Linked DNA regions of Halopiger aswanensis. The protein of the gene in region 1 binds, or shares a complex with, the protein of each later gene. Links are inferred from orthologs where the notes say so. Each region holds a gene or a part of one and is shown in the gene's direction. Other genes may lie near its edges. The genes, in order: ATJ93_RS14715 and rpl12p.

The links.
Region 2: the proteins of ATJ93_RS14715 (region 1) and rpl12p are in contact, whole or in part, in a crystal structure (PDB 5H7L), measured with the Pyrococcus horikoshii proteins. The link is inferred for Halopiger aswanensis from one-to-one orthologs. Residues at the interface, in WP_048053510.1 of Pyrococcus horikoshii: Pro161, Met164, Met165, Phe168, Ser169, Ile172, Val195, Glu196, Phe202, Leu211, Ser212, Val213, Met216, Lys222, Phe223, Asn224; in WP_010886059.1 of Pyrococcus horikoshii: Leu100, Ala101, Gly102, Leu103, Ser104, Ala105, Leu106, Phe107, Gly108.

What each region holds. Positions count from the first base shown.
Region 1 is NZ_RAPO01000003.1:144,100-154,432, reverse strand. The notes cover bases 2,526-5,514. They hold ATJ93_RS14715 (elongation factor EF-2), read left to right. Parts: upstream 2,526-2,921; coding sequence 2,922-5,108; downstream 5,109-5,514. Other genes in these bases: ATJ93_RS14720 (DUF5781 family protein), read right to left, coding at 2,526-2,697. Also shown: ATJ93_RS14735 (4-vinyl reductase), read right to left, coding at 1-419; ATJ93_RS14730 (30S ribosomal protein S12), read left to right, coding at 731-1,159; ATJ93_RS14725 (30S ribosomal protein S7), read left to right, coding at 1,162-1,770; more of ATJ93_RS14720, read right to left, coding at 1,933-2,525; serS (serine--tRNA ligase), read right to left, coding at 5,591-6,970; ATJ93_RS14705 (hypothetical protein), read left to right, coding at 7,336-7,785; ATJ93_RS14700 (potassium channel family protein), read left to right, coding at 7,947-9,155; ATJ93_RS14695 (hypothetical protein), read right to left, coding at 9,196-9,429; ATJ93_RS14690 (fluoride efflux transporter FluC), read right to left, coding at 9,781-10,173; ATJ93_RS14685 (fluoride efflux transporter FluC), read right to left, coding at 10,170-10,333. UniProt on the Methanocaldococcus jannaschii protein: Catalyzes the GTP-dependent ribosomal translocation step during translation elongation.
Region 2 is NZ_RAPO01000001.1:145,281-155,527, reverse strand. Bases 5,179-8,081 are described here. They hold rpl12p (50S ribosomal protein P1), read left to right. Parts: upstream 5,179-6,406; coding sequence 6,407-6,757; downstream 6,758-8,081. Other genes in these bases: ATJ93_RS00720 (Brp/Blh family beta-carotene 15,15'-dioxygenase), read right to left, coding at 6,926-7,993; ATJ93_RS00730 (50S ribosomal protein L10), read left to right, coding at 5,333-6,382; ATJ93_RS00735 (50S ribosomal protein L1), read left to right, coding at 5,179-5,331. Outside these bases: ATJ93_RS00765 (MFS transporter), read left to right, coding at 1-414; ATJ93_RS00760 (phosphoenolpyruvate carboxykinase (ATP)), read left to right, coding at 662-2,173; ATJ93_RS00755 (HEWD family protein), read left to right, coding at 2,307-2,495; divalent-cation tolerance protein CutA, read left to right, coding at 2,593-2,904; ATJ93_RS00745 (50S ribosomal protein L11), read left to right, coding at 3,041-3,517; ATJ93_RS00740 (hypothetical protein), read right to left, coding at 3,807-4,415; more of ATJ93_RS00735, read left to right, coding at 4,699-5,178; ATJ93_RS00715 (lycopene cyclase domain-containing protein), read left to right, coding at 8,146-9,033; ATJ93_RS00710 (Brp/Blh family beta-carotene 15,15'-dioxygenase), read left to right, coding at 9,023-10,087; ATJ93_RS00705 (tripartite tricarboxylate transporter permease), read left to right, coding at 10,151-10,247. UniProt on the Methanocaldococcus jannaschii protein: Forms part of the ribosomal stalk, playing a central role in the interaction of the ribosome with GTP-bound translation factors.

The sequences.
Region 1 (10,333 bases):
GCTCGATCGATCGCATGCAACGCGTCGTCGACCTCGGACAGCTCCGGGGGAAACTTGACGTGCTCGGGGACGTTCTGGCCCATATTCCGCATTCTGACGCCGCCGTACTCGTCGCGCATATCGTACAGCATGGCCAGCGGAATCTCTAGCGGGTACCACTCCTCGGGATCGATGTCCTCGAGCCCGTATTTCGCGAGCTTGTTCGAGACCTCTTTCCCCACGAACGACGAGATGGAGTCACCCGCGGCGACGTACGACTGGGGGCTTCGACCGATTACTTCCGATCCCTCGAGCGATCCCTCGAACCCGGTTCGATCGTCGACCGCCGGCGGTTCGTCCGATTCGGCCCCTTCGTCCGCGAGCCCGAGGAGCCGTCCGAGCCACGAGGTAGTGACAAGTACCGTATTAATCGTCGCCATGACGGGTACAGAATGCAACTCATTTAACTAAAACGGCTAGTTAATTATACGATCTGATACCGCCGATTCGAACCGCCGTTTCGCGGTCGGACGGCGAGGTGAGAGCGCTCGAGGACGGAGACGGATCGGAATCGGCACTTGTCACTGGCGCAGAAGGACGGAGGGAAAACCGTAGCGGACCGCCCGAGAGCTGTTATCCGGAGCCGAAACGCGCTCAGATTCCTTCGTCGACCCCGATCGAGCGCTCTCGAGGCGTAACGCCGATTCGAAACGGGCCGTTTAAGTGCCTTCGTCGGATAGCGACGGGTACTATGGCAAACGGCAAGTACGCCGCGCGCAAGCTCAAGAAGGACCGCCAGGAGCAGCGGTGGTCCGACTCGGACTACGCGCGCCGCGCCCGTGGACTTCGCGAGAAGTCCGACCCCCTCGAGGGAGCGCCCCAGGGTCGAGGCATCGTTCTGGAGAAGGTCGGCATCGAGGCCAAGCAGCCCAACTCGGCGATCCGAAAGTGCGTTCGAGTGCAGCTGATCAAGAACGGGAAGCAGGTCACCGCGTTCTGCCCCGGTGACGGCGCCATCTCGTTCATCGACGAACACGACGAAGTCACCATCGCCGGGATCGGTGGCGCAAAGGGTCGCGCGATGGGTGACCTCTCCGGTGTCAACTACAAGGTTGACAAGGTCAACGGCGTCGCACTGAAGGAACTCGTTCGCGGTAACGCGGAGAAACCGGTGCGCTAACCATGGCTGTCGAAGACCAACCCGATCCGGACGCCCCTGCGGGCGGCGCAGACGTGTCGGCGAAGCTGTTCGGTGAGTGGGAACTCGGCGAAATCGAGTACGCCGACCCCTCGACCGAGCGCTACATCACGGTGACCCCGGTCGCACACACCGCCGGTCGCCACGCCAGCAAGCAGTTCAAGAAGTCCCAGATCTCCATCGTCGAGCGGTTCATCAACCGTCTCATGCAGACCGAGGAGAACACGGGCAAGAAGCAGAAGACGCTCAACTACGTCCGCGAGGCGTTCGACATCATCCACGAGCGCACCGAGGAGAACCCGATTCAGGTGCTGGTCACCGCCGTCGAGAACGCGGCTCCGCGCGAGGAGACCGTCCGCCTGAAGTACGGCGGCATCTCGGTCCCGAAGGCCGTCGACGTCGCCCCCCAGCGACGCGTCGACCAGGCCCTGAAGTTCCTCGCCGAAGGCGTCTACAACGACTCGTTCAAGACGGCGACGCCCGTCGAGGAGGCCATCGCCAGCCAGCTCATCGGCGCGGCCAACTACGACGTCCAGACCTACGCGGTCAGCCAGAAGGAAGAGAAAGAGCGCGTCGCGGCGGCTGCACGCTAACCGCCCTATAGCGGTTCTCTATTCGTTTCTCGGCATCGATTTCGTTCGCAGTGGCGACGCCGGCGTCGATTTCGTCTTCTGTTGGTGTGCGAGGCGGCAGGTCACTCGAGAAAACGGAACTCGAGTCCGTATCCGTTCTGTCCCCGTCCCGTCCGGCGTCGCTTAGTCGGCAGCCATTCCGCCGTTACCGCCGCCGTCGACGTACGACCGCGTCGCGTCGACGAGCACCTGCCGGTAGGAACTCGAGTCGGGTTCGCGGGCGAGTTCCCGGAAGCGGCGCTTGAACCCCTCGAAGTCGACCTCGGGAGCGTCGAGCGCGGCCGCGTGCGCGAGGTCGTACAGCCGGTGGTCGTCGTCGATGAGGCCGTGGCGCTCGCCGAGCGCGAGCGCGAAGGCCGCGTTGACCGCCGTGATCTCGGGATCCGCGCTGGCGGACAGTCGTTGGAGTCCCGGCCGAAGCGGCGTGTCGGGCCGGTCCGCGACGGCGGCGGCCAGGCTCGACTCGAGGTACGAGAGGAGTTTCTCGCCGGGGCCGACGGCGAGCGTGATGTCGTCGGCGTAGATGTCTTTCATGTGGTTGGCGATCTGATAGCAGTGCGAGAGCTTGCGCCGTTCGACGCTCTTGCCGGCCAGCGCGAGGTAGAGCACTTCCTCGGTGGACTGGGTGTGGGAGGGGTGGTCCTCCTCGTGGCGAGCCATGTGGGCGAACTCGTGGAGGGCGAGTTCGCGCGCCATCGCGCTCGAGGCGGCCTGCCGGGAGATGTTCAGGACGTGGCGATCGTCGTAGTGGCCGGCCCAGGTCCGCTCGTCGGGATCGTCGCGGAGTCGGACGTGGACCGGGAGGGTGAGGTCGTGTTCCGTCTCGAAGAGGTCGCGGGCACTGAGAAAGGGTGCGGTCGGACCGGATCCCTGTACTCGTATATCCATGCGTACCGATACCAAGGGCTGTTGCTGTATGTCTCTTACGCCCGGTCTCGCTGACGGCGACCGACCGTGCCTCGGGGGCAGAGGGCCCCTCGCGGCCGGGCAATCGTTGCGTGGTATTCACTCACGCAAACTGGATATTCACGCCGGCCGGCCGGGAAACGCGGCGGATTCCGGCGCCGACGAAACACTACCCTTTTGACCCCGCTGGCGGTAATGGGGGGTATATGGGCCGACGCAAGAAGATCGTCCAAGAGTGTGAACGGCTGATGGACGAACCGGAGAACATCCGGAACATCGCCATCGCCGCTCACGTCGACCACGGAAAAACGACCCTTTCGGACAACCTGCTGGCTGGTGCCGGCATGATCTCCGACGAGACCGCCGGCGAGCAGCTGGCGATGGACACGGAGGAGGACGAGCAGGAACGTGGGATTACCATCGACGCAGCAAACGTGTCGATGACCCACGAGTACGAGGGCGAGAACCACCTCATCAACCTCATCGACACGCCGGGCCACGTCGACTTCGGTGGCGACGTGACCCGTGCGATGCGCGCCGTCGACGGTGCGCTGGTCGTCGTCGACGCCGTCGAGGGCGCGATGCCCCAGACCGAGACCGTCCTCCGACAGGCGCTGCGCGAGGGCGTCAAGCCGACCCTGTTCATCAACAAGGTCGACCGCCTGATCTCCGAGCTGCAGGAAGGACCCGAGGAGATGCAGGAGCGACTCCTGTCGGTCATCCGCGACGTCAACGAGCTCATCCGCGGCATGACCGAGGACATGGACGACATCGACGACTGGACCGTCTCCGTCGAGGACGGTACCGTCGGCTTCGGTTCCGCACTGTACAAGTGGGGCGTCTCGATGCCGTCGATGCAGCGCACCGGCATGGACTTCGCCGAGATCATGGAACTCGAGCGCAACGACGAGCGCCAGAAACTCCACGAGAAGACGCCGCTGTCGGACGTCGTGCTCGACATGGTCTGTGAGCACTTCCCGAACCCGGTCGACGCACAGCCCCGCCGTATCCCGCGCATCTGGCGCGGCGACGACGAGACCGAACTCGCGGAGGGCATGCGCCTGGTCGACGAGGACGGCGAGGTCGTCTTCATGGTCACCGACATCTCGATGGACCCCCACGCGGGCGAAATCGCGTCGGGCCGCGTTTTCTCGGGCACCCTCGAGAAAGGTCAGGAGCTGTACGTCTCCGGGACCGCGGGCAAGAACCGCGTCCAGTCCGTCGGGATCTTCATGGGCGGTGAACGCGAGGAAGTCGACGAGGTACCGGCGGGGAACATCGCCGCCCTCACCGGCCTCAAGGACGCCATCGCCGGCTCGACCGTCTCGAGCGTCGAGATGACGCCGTTCGAGTCGATCGAGCACATCTCGGAGCCGGTCATTACGAAGTCCGTCGAGGCCCAGAACATGGACGACCTGCCGAAGCTGATCGAGACGCTGCGCCAGGTCTCCAAGGAGGACCCGACGATCCAGATCAACATCAACGAGGACACCGGCGAGCACCTGATCTCCGGGCAGGGTGAGCTTCACCTCGAGGTCATCACCCAGCGTATCGAGAAGAACCAGGGCATTCCGGTCAACACCGGTGAACCGATCGTCGTCTACCGCGAGCAGCCCCAGGAGGCAAGCGCGGAAGTCGAGGGTATCTCGCCGAACCGCCACAACCGTTTCTACATCTCCATCGAACCGATGAACGACGAACTCGTCGAGACGATCCAGCTCGGCGAGGCGTCGATGGACATGCCCGAGCAGGAACGCCGCGAGGCCCTGCAGGAGGCCGGCATGGACAAGGACACGTCCCAGAACGTCGAGACGATCCACGGGACGAACATCCTCATCGACGACACGAAGGGTATCCAGCACCTGAACGAGACGATGGAACTGGTCGTCGAAGGGCTCGAGGAGGCCCTGGACAACGGTCCGCTCGCGAACGAGCCGGTCCAGGGGACCCTCATCCGCCTGCACGACGCCCGCCTCCACGAGGACACCATCCACCGCGGTCCGGCCCAGGTCATCCCTGCGGTCCGCGAAGCGGTCCACAACGCCCTGATCGACGGCAAGATCAAGATGCTCGAGCCGATGCAGGACGTCCGCATCGACGTGCCCAACGACCACATGGGCGCCGCCTCGGGTGAGATTCAGGGCCGTCGTGGCCGCGTCGACGACATGTACCAGGAGGGTGACCTCATGGTCGTCGAGGGTATCGCGCCCGTCGGCGAGATGATCGGCTTCGCGTCGGACATCCGCTCCGCGACCGAAGGTCGTGCGTCCTGGAACACCGAAAACGCCGGCTTCGAGGTCATGTCCGACTCGCTCCAGCGCGAGAAGATCATGGAGATCCGCGAACGCAAGGGCATGAAGCTCGAACTGCCCGAACACATCGACTACATCTAAGCGGCGTCGCGACTCGCCGTTCGCGGTTTCGGTTTTCGCGTTTCGATTTTTGCCCCGCTCGAGCGTCTCACTGCGTAGCCCGTCGTCCGTCCGTTGCTGCGTTGTAGCGCCACACGACACTACCGAGGACTCGAGAACAGATCCAGACCCGCGGCTCTCGTCGGTTTCCCTGGCGAAAATGGCTGGTGAATCAGGCCAGCCATCGACGATACGTTCACGCGTACGGCAAGCCCCTGGCGACTGGCTTGCAAGTCAACTTATTACACTGTGATTAATAAGTCCATTCGACAGACGAAAGAAAGTACACATAGCGTGTATTTCTCCCCGGAGAGACGGTCGTATTCGGAGTACGGTAATGAATTTCAAACGGTAGTCGAAAGCTGAATTTCAGCGATACGTAACACGGATCGAGGCGCCCGAATCGGGACGAACGAACCAGGTGTCGAGCGATCGGGATCGCGGCGGTACTCGTATCGTCCTCGCTACTCGCGCTCGCCGGCGCCGAGCGCGGCCTCGCCGACCTTCTCGTGGCCCTCGATGAGCTCCTGGCCGCCCATGTACGGTCGGAGCGGTTCGGGGATCGTGACGGTCCCGTCCTCGTTCTGGTAGTACTCGAGGATAGCGACCATCACGCGCGGGATGGCGAGTCCCGACGCGTTCAGGGTGTGGAGGTACTCGGCCGACTCGTGGCGCTCGGGCCGGTAGCGCAGGCCCGAGCGGCGCGCCTGGAAGTCCTCGAAGTTCGAGGCGGTTGAGACCTCGAGCCAGCGGCCGCCCTGTTCGGGCCCGTCTTCCATGTCGTCGGCGGGCGCCCACACCTCGAGGTCGATCTGCTTCGTGGCCTTGAATCCGAGGTCGCCGGTGCAGAGTTCGAGCACGCGATAGGGAAGCTCCAGCCGTCGCAGGACCTCTTCGGCTTCCCGGAGCAGTTCCTCGAGGCGGTCGTAGCTGTTCTCGGGTTCGACGAAGTTGACCAGTTCGACCTTGTTGAACTGGTGGACGCGGACGATACCCCGGGTTTCGGTGCCGTGTTCGCCGGCTTCGCGGCGGAAGTTGGGCGTGTACGCCTGGTGTTTCAGCGGGAGGTCGTCCTGCAGGAGGATGTCGTTGGCGTACATGTTGGTGACCGGCACTTCGGCGGTCGGACAGAGCCAGAGATCCTCCTCGTCGTACTCCTCCTCGTTGCTGCCGCCGAGGCGGTAGGCGTCGTCGGCGAACTTCGGCAGTTGGCCGGTGCCGCGCATCGACGCGCTTTTGATCGGGATCGGCGGGAAGATATCGACGTAGCCCTGTTCGCGGTGGACGTCCAGCATGAACTGGATCAGGGCGTGCTCGAGACGTGCGCCGTCACCCTTGAGGAAGTAGAAGCCGGAGCCGGTGACCTTGGCGGCGCGCTCCTCGTCGATGATGTCCATCTCCTCGCCGAGTTCGTAGTGGGGCGTGACGTCCTCGGGGACGTCGCGCAGGTCGTCGAAGCCCCAGCGCCGATCCTCGACGTTGTGGCGCTCGTCGACCCCCAGCGGCACGCTCTCGTGGGGGACGTTGGGGATCTCGAGCATGCGCTGGTTGAGCTCCTCCCGGATCTCGTCGGCCTCGCTCTCGACGTCCTCGATCTCGGCCTTGAGTTCTCGCGACTCCTGGATGGCCGCCTCGCGCTCTTCCTCCTTGTTCTCGGCGACTAACTTGCCGATCTTCGAGGTGATCTCGTTTCGCTCGTGGCGCAGCTCGTCGCCGCGGGCCTTCAGTTCTCGCCACCGTTCGTCGAGCTCGAGGATCTCGTCGAGGTCGACGTCGGCGCCCCGGTTGTCGAGGGCCTCGCGCACCTCGTCGGGATTCTCGCGTAGGTAGGTCCGGTCGAGCATTGGTATTGCTCGTGGGTTCAGTGCGGCCGTCCAAAACCGTGTCGGAAGGTTTCGATCCGAGAGTCGTACTCCACACGGCCGATCGTGCGCGCTACGCACCAGCGGACCGCCTTCCGTAATTGGAGTATCGAACAGAGCACGACTACTACCGTCGGCTTCAGACGCGCAGTTTCGCATTGCGTGTTGTTGACACAATAGCTGCGAGCCGCTCTCTTTATGTCATACGTATTTGTATTTAAAAAGTATATTTATATCCCATTTGTGACAACACCCGGGTATGAGACGACGCCGCTCGAGGACGCGTCCCGTCTCGATCTCGGGTGAGCGTCGCGGTCGCGAGTCGCGCCGCCTCGAGGTGAGACGGCGTGAGTAACGACGAGGAGGTGTGGCTCCGATACGGGACGACGGCGACGCCGGTCGACGAGCCGGACCGGACGTTCGGGTACGTCAACTCGTCGGAGCGGCGATTCGGAACGTTTCCCACCGAGTTCATCTCGGTCGTCGACGTCGGGCTCTACGAGGAGGAGGGAAAGATCCTCCTCTCCGCGGTCGAGGATCGGCTGTACCGGCGGTTCGCGAACGGATTCGAGGAGACCGAGTTCGCCGACCTCCTCGACGTTCTCCGCGAACGAACGCTGCTTACCGAACCGGAGATGCGCGTCTTCGTGTTGTACGGCTGGTTCGACATGGACGCCGAGCGGGCTGCCGAACCGCTCGGCTGTTCGGCGGCCGATGTCGAGGCCTACGTCGAGGCGATTCGCGACAAGCGAAACCGGGCCGAGGCAACCGCGGCGATTCCGTTCGTTCGGGAGTAGAGGGCTATCGAACCTCGCCTGCGCTGACCGGACGGGTGCCGATCCTCGCTGGGACAATCGGTTGCACGGTTCGTCTCGGGGCGGAGAACGTCGCCACGCGAGCCGTCGGGTGGATTTCCCGGCGGGAAACGCTTTTTTCGGTGGGGAGGCTGGTTCGACGTATGGACCCGCTCGAGGGCGAGACGTCGTCGGCACCGATCGAGTACGAGCCGGTCAACGTCAAGGACGTGCTCGTCGAGATGAAGGACACGGCGGAGCTGCTGATCGATCTCTCCTACTCCGCGGTACTCCACTCGAGCGAGGACATCGCGACGGAGGTGCTTCGTCTAGAGGAGCGGATGGACGTCCTCGAGATGCGCGCGCGGATGGGGTTGATGATGGCGACGCGGAGCCCCGACGACGCCGAGAAGCTCGCGCCCGTCATCGGTATCGTCACCGCGGCCGACGACATCAGCGACGCGGCCGGCGACATTGCGAAGGTCGTCCTCGAGGATATCGGGCTCCCGGAGGCGATGCGGGCGGCCCTGCCCGAGGCCGTCGAAACGCTCGTCCGCGGCGTCGTCGATCCCGACTCGGTCTACGTGGATCGGACGCTCGCGGATATCGACCTCGAGTCGGAGACGGGCGTGCGCGTGATCGCCCTGCGTCGCGGTGACGAGTGGCTGCTGAATCCCGGTCCCGAGACCGCCATCCGGGCGAACGACGTCGCGCTCTTGCGGGGCCCCGAGGTCGCGATCGGCGACGTCTGCGAGACGATGACCGGCGCCGCCTACGAGCGCCCGTCGGCGGACGTCCCCGACATCCCGGACTTAGAGCGGGCCGTCGACACGATCGTCCACATGAAGAACCTCTCGGAGCTGGCGGTCGATCTGGCCTACAGCGCCGTCCTCTTCGACAGCGAGGCGCTGGCCGAGGAGGTTCGCAACCTCGAGGTCGAGGTCGACGCCTTAGAGTCGCGCTTCGAGGCGTGGACGCTGCGGGCGGCCGCGGACGCCTCCGATCCGGTCGCGCTCCGAGGGCTGATTCACCTCGGCAGCGCCACGGAGGTCATCAGCGACGCGGCGATCGATATCAGCGAGGGCGTGCTGCGCGATATCGACGTTCACCCGGTCGTCCAGATGGCGGTCGAGGAGAGCGACGAGATCATCGTGCGCGTCGCGGTCGACGAAGGGAGCGACCTCGACGGGACCGAGATCGCCGCCGGCGTTCCGGACACCGAGTCGACGATGTCGATCATCGCGATCCGCCGTCCCGAGGACGGCTGGCTGCTCGTCGGCGACGCCGACGCCGAGATTCAGGGCGGCGACGTGCTGATCTCGAAGGGGACCCGGACGGCGGCAGCGGCGTTCGAGGAGTTGGCGACGGCGTAGGACGGCGAGGTCGGTCAAAAACGAGCGGGTCACCGGCGCGTTATTCGGCGTACTCGAGGAGCACGAACACGAGTTCCGCGTAGACGATCGTGCCGATCCCGATCACGGCGAGTGCGAGGACGACCGGCACGAGCGTGCGGAAGCGCTCGCGCAAACTGCCACGGAACCGCTGCGTGAGGTGTCGTTGGTTCCGCGTTTCAGTGCCGATTCCGAGGGTTCGGAGGACTTTGAGCAGCGTTATCGCCGTCGTCATCGCAATCGTCAGCGTCGTCATCGGGCTGCCCTCCGTTCGCGCGTCGCAGTCGTGTCGACGAACGGTCGGGGTTGCTGGGGGGTCGTCGTTGGTGTGGGGGTGGGGGCGTCGACTGCCATACCGTCGAGGGCCACATCCCGACACTTGAAGTTCAGTCAGACGCTCGACCGACGCGGCGCTGACGCCGCCTCGAGTCGCCTCGAGACGCTTTGAAACGCCGAAATATATTCTGTTCGCGTGCCGGATCACAGGCCGAGTACGACCGTCGAGATGCCGGTGAAGATGAGCATTCCGATTCCCAATCTTAAACGCACCGGGACGGCGTGCTCGCCGCGATCCTCGCGGTTTCGGCGGCCGCGGCGGCACCACGTCTCACAGCGGGGTGCCGGCGACGACTATCCGCGCGAGGCCGATTCCCGCCAGCGAGAGGACGAGATTCCCAGCGGCGTTGGCAACTGCGAGCCACCGCTCGCCGCGTTCGTAGAGCTGGACCGTTTCGACGGAAAATGACGAAAACGTCGTAAACGAGCCGCAGATCCCGGTCCCGAGCAATCGGAGCGCAGAGTCACCGGCGCCGGCGAAGATCGCCAGCGCGAAGACGAAGCTCCCGAGGACGTTCACTACGAGCGTCGGCCACGGGAACCGTTCGCTCGAGAGCCGCAGCGACACTTGATGGCGGAGGACGGCGCCGATCGCGCCGCCGGTGCCGACGACGTGGGCCGGCTCGAGGTCGATCGCGATTGCCGGGACGAGCGCTTCGATCACGCCGTCTCACCTTCCTCGGAGTCGACCGCCGCTTCGGTATCCTCGGTGAAGTGCCGGACCAGCGCGCGGCTCGCCAGCACGCCCGCGAACCCGAGCCCGTAGTTGGCGACGACGATCGCGGCGAGCAACAGCGGCTCGGCGGGCCCCGCCTCGAGCGCGG
Region 2 (10,247 bases), on another replicon or contig:
CGACTAGGGCGACTCCCGATCATCGCGTGCTCGCTCGGCGTCGCCGCGGTCGCGCTGATCGCGTTCATCTCGCTGACCGGAACCGCCGGCCCGCTCCTCCTCGGCGGGACGCTCGTCGCCGTCGGCGTCGGCTCGCACGGGTTCCGACCGGTCCGCGGGGCGTACCTGATGACGGTCATTCCGGACGACATCGCCGGCGGCGGGCTCGGCGCCGTCCGGACGCTGCTGATGGGGGCAGGGGCGATCGCGCCGGCGATCGTCGGCACCGTCTCGGAGGTCGCCGACTTTCGATCGGCGTTCTGGCTGCTGGCGGCGACGGTCACCGGCGCGACCGCCCTCGCCGTCTTCCTGCTGGCGACGGACCGCGGCGTCGATCGCTACCTTCGCGCCGTCCGCTCGATCGCGCGCCGGTGAGCGCGGTCCCGATACGACCGAACCATTGCTCAACACGCTATCACGATCGAGCAGTGAATATTATTTCTTTCTCGAGTACAAATCCATACCTACCTTAATACCGACAATTAGTCTTCGAGTAACCAGACCGGATTGATAGATGGTAGAAGGTATGTACCGAATATCTGGTATCGAACCAGGGTAAGTTATGACACACAGCGTTCAGAATATGTATATTTATATGTCGAGGTGAGTGGGTGGTAGGTATATGTCCGAAACCGGGACGGAACCCCGTCCACTGGCGACACAGCTCCCCGATCCGGCGACTGCGCAAAACGTCCGCTACAACCCCTCCCTCGAGGAACTGCGCGACCTCGCCGCCCACGCGGAGACGACGACCGAGTTCGGCTCGCCGTCCTACGTCAGCGAGGTCCGGTCCCGAAGCGCCGACCTGACGAAAAACGCCGTCGACCACGAGTTTACCGACCGCGATCGCGACCTGCTCTCGGCCGCGGTCGCCCGCGCGGGCGACCGCGAGATGGTCTGCGTCGATCGGCTGATGGGCCGCCACCCCGACGCGACCTTCTGCTGCCGGCTGTTCGTCCCGGTCGATCACGCCCGCATCGCGCTCGCGTGGGCGAACCTCTTCGAGCCCGCCGACGGGCGCGAGCCGGACCTCTACACCGTGCAGGATCCGGACTACGACGAGACCGCGATCCGCGTGCTCCCCGACGAAGGCGTGACCGCCGTCCTCGGCACGGACTACATCGGCGAGGCTAAGAAGTCTTTCCTCCGGCTGTTCATGTACCGGATCAAGCAGCAGGGTGGGCTCGGCCTCCACGCCGGGAGCAAGCGCGTCCGGGTCCGCGACGCCGACGGCGACCTCCGGACCGTCGGGCAGGTCTTCATGGGCCTCTCCGCGACCGGGAAGTCGACGCTGACCTCCCACGGCTGCTGGCTCGAGGACCCCGAGGACGCCACAATGTTGCAGGACGACGTCTGTGGACTCCTCCCGGACGGGACGGTCGCCGGCAGCGAGGGCGAGGGACTGTTCATCAAGACCATCGGCCTCGATCCGGACGAACAACCCGAACTCTACGCGGCTGCAACCCACGAGTCTGCGGTCCTCGAGAACGTCGCCGTCGACGACGACGGCACCGTCCACTTCGACGAGGATCGGTACACGTCCAACGCCCGGGCGATCGTCCGGCGCGATCGACTCGAGAGCGCCGACGAGGAGATCGACCTCGAGCGACTCGATCAGGTCTTTTTCATCACCCGAAACCCGCTGATGCCGCCGGTTGCGAAGTTAGACGACCGGGAGGCCGCCGTCGCCTTCATGCTCGGCGAGTCGATCGAGACCAGCGCCGGCGACCCCTCACGCGCAGGGGAATCGATTCGCGTCGTCGGGACGAATCCGTTTATTATCGGCTCCGAAGGCGAGGAAGGCAACAGCTTCCAGGACCTCATCGACGAGTTAGACGCCGAGTGCTACATCATCAACACGGGCTATCTCGGCGACGAATCCAAAGATATCGGCGTCGAGGAATCGGTGACGATCCTGACCGAAGCCGCCCGCGGCACGATCGAGTGGACCGACGACGAGCGCACCGGGCTGACGATTCCCGACGCCGTACCCGGACTCGAGGTCGAGGAGTACTACGTCCCGGACCACGTCGACGACTACGAGGCCGCGGCCGCCGACCTGCGAGCGGAGCGCCGCGAGTACCTCGAGCAGTTCGAGGACCTGCGCGAAGAGATCACGGACGCCGTGTACTGAGGCGGGCGGATTCCTCATCAGTCAACTGGTAGAGGGACCACGGCCCAGTTCTTTGGGCTTCATGTCAGCGACCAGCGGCAGCGATTGCCGCACAAGAGTAGCGTTATATGCGTGCAGTTCTCACGGTCCCCTAATGAGTGCACAGGTCCGAGCGCCGACGGCTCGCGTATGCGAGCGGTGCGAGCGCGCTGAGTACTGGGACGAGGAACTCGAGGCATGGCAGATCGACACCGACGACGGCGAAAAGCAAGTCGGCAATCCCCACTGTCTCCACGAGTGGGACATCAACGGCGCGTTTAATCCAGTCGTCGACAACGCCTGACGTCTCGTCTCGTTCGATTTGCGGTCTCGAGGCAACGCCATCAAACGACGAAGCGACGAAGGATCCTTTTTGAGCGACCCCGACGTAGCCGACGATAATGCCGACGGTCTACATCACGGCGCCGCCGGATCACGCCGACGACCTCGCCGAACGGTTGGTCGACGAGCGGCTGGCCGCCTGCGTCAACCGACTGTCGACCACCTCGACGTACCGCTGGGAGGGCGAAATCCATCACGACGACGAGGTCGTCCTGCTCGCGAAGACCACCGACGAGGCGTACGACGACCTCGTCGATCGCGTCCGCGAACTGCATCCCTACGACGTGCCGTGTATCGAACGGTTCGACGAAGCTGCTGTGCTCGAGTCGTTCGCGGAGTGGCGGGCAGAGAGCGTCGACGGGCGCGACTAACGGCGTACTGGCCGTAGTGCGCTCGAGGGCCACAGCACGCGTTGTCCTGATCGGTGATCGGTGTACGTGAGCCTATCACAGGCGACGACTGCCCGAAAAAGCAACCCTTAAAACTCGCGCACGGGTTGTGACAGGTATGGCTGGAACCATCGAAGTGCTCGTTCCGGGTGGCCAGGCCGATCCCGGCCCGCCGCTCGGTCCCGAGCTCGGACCGACGCCCGTCGACGTACAGGCGGTCGTCCAGGAGATCAACGACCAAACCGAAGCGTTCGACGGCACGGAAGTTCCCGTCACCGTCGACTACGAGGACGACGGCTCGTTCTCGATCGACGTCGGTGTCCCGCCGACGGCGGAACTGATCAAGGACGAAGCCGGCTTCGAGACCGGCAGCGGCGAACCCCAGGAGGACTTCGTCGCCGACCTGTCCGTCGATCAGGTCAAGCAGATCGCCGAGCAGAAACACCCCGACCTGCTCGCCTACGACACGAAAAACGCGGCGAAGGAAGTCGTCGGCACCTGCGCCTCGATGGGCGTGACCATCGAGGGCAACGACGCTCGCGAGTTCAAGCAGCGAGTCGACGACGGCGAGTACGACGACGTTCTCGCCGAATAACGGTTCTGGTCCGGTTCGGAAACCGCCCGACGGGCTCGTTTTCTGCCGTTCCGACCGTGCCGTGCGATAGCGACGCCCCGAAAGCCGCCGGCTCGGCCGGCCCGGACACCTACCTCGCGAGTGTAACGGATGGACCGCGTCAGACGGGCGTCAGACGACTTTTGCAGCGTCCGTCGATTGAGGGACTGGCTGACGGTGGTTGTATCGACGGCCGACGCCTCGAGCCGAACGGCGAGAATCCGGCAGCGTCGAAATCGAACGATCGAGAACGCAGCGGCCAGAACGCGGCTCAGATCTTGTTTGCGGGCGGGACGGTTCGCTCGTCGGGTCGCGTCGACCCGCGGGCGGCGAACAGGGTGCGCGCCCCGGCGCCGACCCCGAGCGCAGCAGCGAGTACGGTTAGGGCGACCGTCGCCTCGAGTGCGCCCCCGGCTGCCCCGGCGAGGAGACTGCCGACGAGGACGCCGGTACACAGCCGGTCGTCGCCAACCCGCGCTGCGATCGATTGACCGATCGCGACGAGTCCGACGGCCGAAAGCGGCGGCAGCGTCGCGAGCCCGAGGACAACCAGCGGGATGCCGAAGAAGACGCCGACGCTCTCACCGGAGATGAGGTAGCCGGTTCCCGCGAGGGAGGCGACGACGAGCGCGGTCGGCAGCCCGATACAGATCGAAATGACCGGGCTCCGGCGGGCAGTCTGGACCGATCGGGAGCCGTATCCCTGCACGAGTCCGAGCACGAGCAGTGCGAGCAGGGCTGCCGTAAGGAATTGTCCGCCCGCACGCACGGGGAGCGCGAGCGATCGATAGACCTCGATCCACTCGGCACCCAGGAACGCGAGCGGGCCGGTCGTCGCCGTTCCGGCGCCGCCAACCGTGTATATACTTTCTGGCCACATACGTCTACAACTATGGTTCAGTCTAATATTACCTTTGGTTGGTGGAGGTCGTTGTAGCTGGGCGTTCACGCTTCCGGACGTGATGGCGGAGCTCGCGCCGACCGCTGTGAGATCGAGCGGTGGCGTATCGGATGTGACAGCGCCGCACGCTACCGGTTAGACGGACCCGCGAGGATCGCAGTTCGACGGGTTTAAGTTCGACATGGCATTTGCTTCAACAGAGACAGGCCTAGCCTGTTTCACTGACCCGTAGGAGCAACCCTGCGTACTACGGAGGTGAACGATGGCAGATTCGGATATTGAAACCGCAGTGGCTCGCGCACTCGAGGAGTCGCCGGACCGGAACTTTACCGAGACGGTGGACCTCGCGATCAACCTGCGCGACCTTGACCTGAACGAACCGTCGAACCGTGTTGACGAGTCCGTCGTGCTCCCGTCCGGAACCGGACAGGAGACGCGAATCGTCGTCATCGCCGAAGGAGAAACCGCCGTCCGCGCCGAGGAGGTCGCGGACGAGGTCCTTTCGGAGGACGACGTGGCCGACCTTGACGACGACGAAGCCAAGGATATGGCCGACGAGACGGACTTCTTCATCGCCGAAGAGGCGATGATGCAAGATATCGCCCGGCACCTGGGTACCATCCTCGGTCCCCGGGGGAAGATGCCGGACCCGCTCTCGCCCGACGAGGACGTCGTCGAGACCGTCAACCGGCTCAAGAACACCGTGCAGCTTCGCTCGGGTGACCGACGCACGTTCCACACGCTCGTCGGCTCCGAGGAGATGGATGCCGAGGACGTCGCCGACAACATCGACGTCATCCTGCGACGCCTGCACGCCGACCTCGAGAAGGGGCCCCAGAACATCGACGCCGTCTACGTCAAGACGACGATGGGGCCGTCCGTGGAGGTGGCCTAATATGAGCGCACAGGCTGAACGCAAAACCGAGAACCTTCCCCAGTGGAAGCGAGAAGAGGTCGACGAACTCGCCGACCTGCTCGCCGACTACGAGAGCGTCGGCATCGTCGGCCTCACCGGTATCCCCTCGAAGCAGCTGCAGGACATGCGCCGCGATCTGTACGGCACCGCAGAGCTGCGCGTCAGCCGCAATACCCTGCAGATCCGCGCGCTCGAGGACGCCGGCTACGACGACCTCGTCGAACACGTCGAGGGCCACGTCGGCCTGATCGCGACGAACGACAACCCCTTCACCCTCTACAAGGAGCTCGAGGCGTCCAAGACGCCCGCTCCGATCAACGAAGGGGAAGTCGCCCCGAACGACATCGTCATCCCCGAGGGTGACACCGGGATCGATCCCGGTCCGTTCGTCGGCGAACTGCAGAGCATCGGCGCGAACGCGCGCATCGAGGACGGTTCGATCCAGGTCATGGAGGACTCGACGGTCCTCGAGGCCGGCGAGGAAGTCTCTGCGGATCTGGCCAACGTCCTCAACGAACTGGGTATCGAGCCCAAGGAAGTCGGGCTCGACCTGCGCGCCGTCATCGCCGACGGCGTGCTCTTCGACCCGGAGGACCTCGACATCGACGTCGAGGCCTACGAGAGCGACATCGCGACGGCCGCCGCTCGCGCACGGAACCTCGCGATCAACGCGGAGTACCCGACCGCGGCGACGGCGCCGACGCTTATCGCCAAGGCCACGGGCGAGGCCAAGAGCCTCGGCCTGCAGGCCGCGATCGAGGACGAAGCCCTCATGCCCGACCTCGTCAGCAAGGCCGACGCACAGGTTCGTGCGCTCGCCGCCCAGATCGACGACGAGGAAGCCCTGCCCGAGGAACTGCAGGACGTCGAGGCGCCCGCTGCCGAAGCTGACGCTGAAGCGGCCGCCGAGGACGAGGGCGAGGACGAATCGGCAGACGAAGAGGACGACTCCGAGGCCGAGGACGCCGACACCGACGATGACGAAGACGACGGTGACGGCGCAGCCGGTCTCGGCGAGATGTTCGGCTAACGACCACTAACGGAGGATACAACAATGGAATACGTATACGCTGCACTCATCCTGAACGAATCGGGCGAAGAGATCAACGAAGACAACCTCACCGACGTGCTCGACGCCGCTGGCGTCGACGTCGAAGAGTCCCGTGTCAAGGCGCTCGTCGCCGCACTCGAGGACGTCGACATCGACGAAGCGGTCGAGGAAGCCGCTGCCGTCCCCGCCGGCGGAGCCGCCGCGGGCGGTGCCGCTGCGGGCGGCGCCGAAGGCGGTGCCGAGGAAGAAGAAGCCGAAGAAACCAGCGACGTCCCGGACACGACGGACGAGGACGAGGACGACGACGAAGACGAGGGCGCCGGCGGCGAAGGCCTCGGCGAGCTCTTCGGCTAAGTCGGTTCCGACGAGTTAGACAACCTTCCGATTTTTTGGCGCGTCCACGACCGTAGAGCGGCGGTGCTGTGACCTGCTTGCGGTTACAGTTGTCTGAGGAGTAGCGGCTCGAGCGTCGACGCCACCGCCTCCGTAGCGGGACCGACGATCGGACGATAGCGATCTGATTCACGACTGCCGAACGTACCAGATCCCGCCGCGGCGATCGAACCACTCGCCGACGGCGACGTGGGGCAGGGCGATGAGGCAGACGAAGAGCGTGTAGAAGGCGACCAGTCCCGGCAGGAGTTCGCCGCCGCCGAGCGGATTCGGGACGAGAATCCAGAGGAGCCCCGCGACCGCCGCGGTCGCCGCGCCAACTGCGAGGACGGCGCCGGCGGTCGCGCGTCTCGAGGACTCGACAGCGTTCGGTCCGGGCCGCGTCGCCAATCGCTCGCGCGCGAGTTGTCGCAGCGAGTACCACAGCGGGAAGTACAGTCCGACCGCGACGATGGGCGGGACGACGACGAAGTACGTCAGCAGGAGCGTCGTTTCGGCCGCGTCGGAGAGCCACGACCGCGAACGGGCGGGCTCGCGCTCGAGCGATCGAATAGCGTCGACGGTACCGAGTGTGACGTATCCGACGATCGCCGTTCCGAACACGGCGCCGACCAGTAATCGGACGGCCGGCAACGATTCGCGGAGGACGACCGCCGCACCGGGATCGACGACGCTCGCAATGTACGCCGCGGTCCCGTAGAACGGTCCCGGATGAGCCAGCAGCGGGACGATCAGCACGCTGCCGCCGCGGACGAAACCGGCCAGAATTCGCCGAGTACGGCGTGGTCGTCCCTCGAGCCGATTGCGCCCCGCTATCGCGTCGAGCACCCGCAGATCGCCGTAGCCGGCCTTCGCGATCGCAGCGGTAAAGCCGATCCCCAGTGCGACGATCGGCGTGAGAAAGAACGCCGCGACGAACGCGGCCAGACAGAGCAGGTACAGCGCCACGTACCGGACGCCGAACCGAACGCCGCGCCCGCGGAGGTTGACGACGTGCTCGTACCCGCCGTGGGGAAGGTTCAGCCCGATCATTCCGACGAGGTAAACGAGCAGTTGCGCCTCGAGCGAAAGTGACCACCCGGCGACAGCGCCGAGGCCGAATCCGAGAACGAGCGCAAGCAGCGCGATCCGCGACCCCTGGATGCCGAGACGTTCGAGCGACAGACGGGACCGTTGTCGCAGCAACACGGTCTGCATGGACCGGCATACGAACGCGCGATCCTTGACGACTGGCCGACGTCGGACGGGTGTTTTTCCCAGTTGGCCCGATTCTTTACGTCGGTCCAGTCGCCACGCTACGGTGAGACCGATCGAATGACCGAACTACTGATCTATCGCCGCGGGACCCGATGACGCTGAGCTACCTCGAGTTTCACGCGGCGTTTCTGTGCCCGCCGATCCTCGCGCTGGGCTGGCTCGCATACCGGCGGGCCGAATCGTCGCAGGCGCGACGCCGGTGGAGCCGTCGAGTCGGAACCGGACTGGCGATCATCGTCGCCCTCGCGGTCGTCTACACCACGCCGTGGACGAACCTCCTGATCCCGCAGGGCGTGTGGTGGTACGGCGAGGGCGTCGTTCGCGGAACGCTCTGGCACACGCCGCTCGAGGAGTACCTCTTTTTCGTGCTCCAGCCGATCCTGACCGCGCTCGTGCTGGTGCAGTTCGGACCGCCGGGGTCCGAGCGGTCGGTGGAACTGGGACTGAAACTGGAGCTACCGGGCCGACACCGTATCGCCGGCTGCTGTGCCGGCCTCACCGTCATCGGTCTCGGATGGGAGCTGCTGAGTTCGGGGTCGACCGAGACCTACTACCTCGGTGCCCTGGTGCTGTGGGCCGGGCCGATCCTCACGCTGCAGTGGGCGTTCGGAGCACCCTACCTCTGGGCGATCCGACGGTTCGTCGGGGTCGCGATCGCGCTACCGACGCTCTACCTCTGGTTCGCCGACCGGCTCGCCCTCGAGTGGGGGCTCTGGATCATCTCCGAAACCCACACGACCGGCTACGCGCTCGCCGGCCTCCCGCTCGAGGAGGCGCTGTTTTTCCTCGCGACGAACGCCTTCGTGGTCCAGGGGATCGTCCTCTACGCGTGGGTCGTCGAGCGAGCCGACGAACTGCCCTCGGTCGACGATCTCCGGCGGATTGGACGCCGCTCGAGCCGACCGGTACAGAGAGTGGAGACGAACCGAGAGACGGAGCCGGAACCGAACCCCGACGCTGACTCAGCCGATGCTCGCTGACGTGGCGAATCGGGCTTCATCGGAGACGGATACGGCGGTGAACGCCCGTCGACGGGCGGCGGGTGCGAGCCACGTGGCGGGACTGGTCACAATCATTTTGGGACTCGTAATCAGCGTAGTCGCTGACTCGATCCCGCTAGTCTATCAGTACGCACCGCTGGCCGCCAGCGTCGTCGTACTCGGGCTTCCCCACGGTGCCGTCGACCACCTTGTCCTGCCGCGTTCGCGGGGCCAATCCGTTACTCCTCGAGCACTGGCACTCGTCGGGGGCTGCTATCTCGCGATCGGCGGCGCGTACGCGGCTCTCTGGTTCGTCGCCCCTGCGGTCTCGTTCGCGCTGTTCATCCTCCTCACCCTCGTCCACTGGGGCCAGGGCGACGTCTACGCGCTGTGCGAACTGACCGGCGTCAGCTATCTCGAGACGCCCGCTCGGAAGGGACTCGCGCTCGTCGTCCGCGGCGGCCTGCCGATGCTCGTGCCGCTCGTCGCCTTCCCCGATCAGTACGGGTTCGTCGCGGGTTCCCTCGTCAGCCTGTTCGATCCCGGTGCGGCGGCCGCGCTCGAGGGCGCGTTCCGACCGGCGGTTCGCCACGCTATCGGCGTCGGCTTCGGAACCCTCGTCGTCGCCACGCTCGCACTCGGCTATCGCCGGACGGACGACCTCGAGCCCTGGCTGCTCGACGCGAGCGAGACGCTCGGCCTCGCGGCCTTCTTCGACGTCGTGCCGCCGATCCTCGCGATCGGCCTCTACTTCACCGGCTGGCATTCGGTGCGGCACATCCTCCGGACGCTGCTGGTCGACGACGCGGCGGTCGCGGCGCTGGCAAATGGCGACGTTCGAGGCGCGATCGGTCGATTCGCACGCGATGCTGCGCCGCTGACCGCCGGTGCGCTCGCTGTCTTCGCTGCACTGGCGGTCGCCGTTCCGCGGACACCCGCGACGGTCCCCGACGTTGCCGCGCTGTATTTAGTCGGCATCGCCGTGCTGACGCTGCCCCACGTGGTCATCGTGGCGCTGCTCGATCTCGAGCAAGGACTCTGGACGGGGCAGTAATATGGTCGACACCGCTCGAGCGCGAGCCCGGATTTAAGTACGAACGGGCGGCCAGCACGAACGATGGCTGGGCCAGTCGCTGCGGCGATAGCCGCATCTAGTGCGTCGGCGGCAGCCGCGTCAATCGCGCCGATCGATCTGGCCCTCGATCCACGGCTGA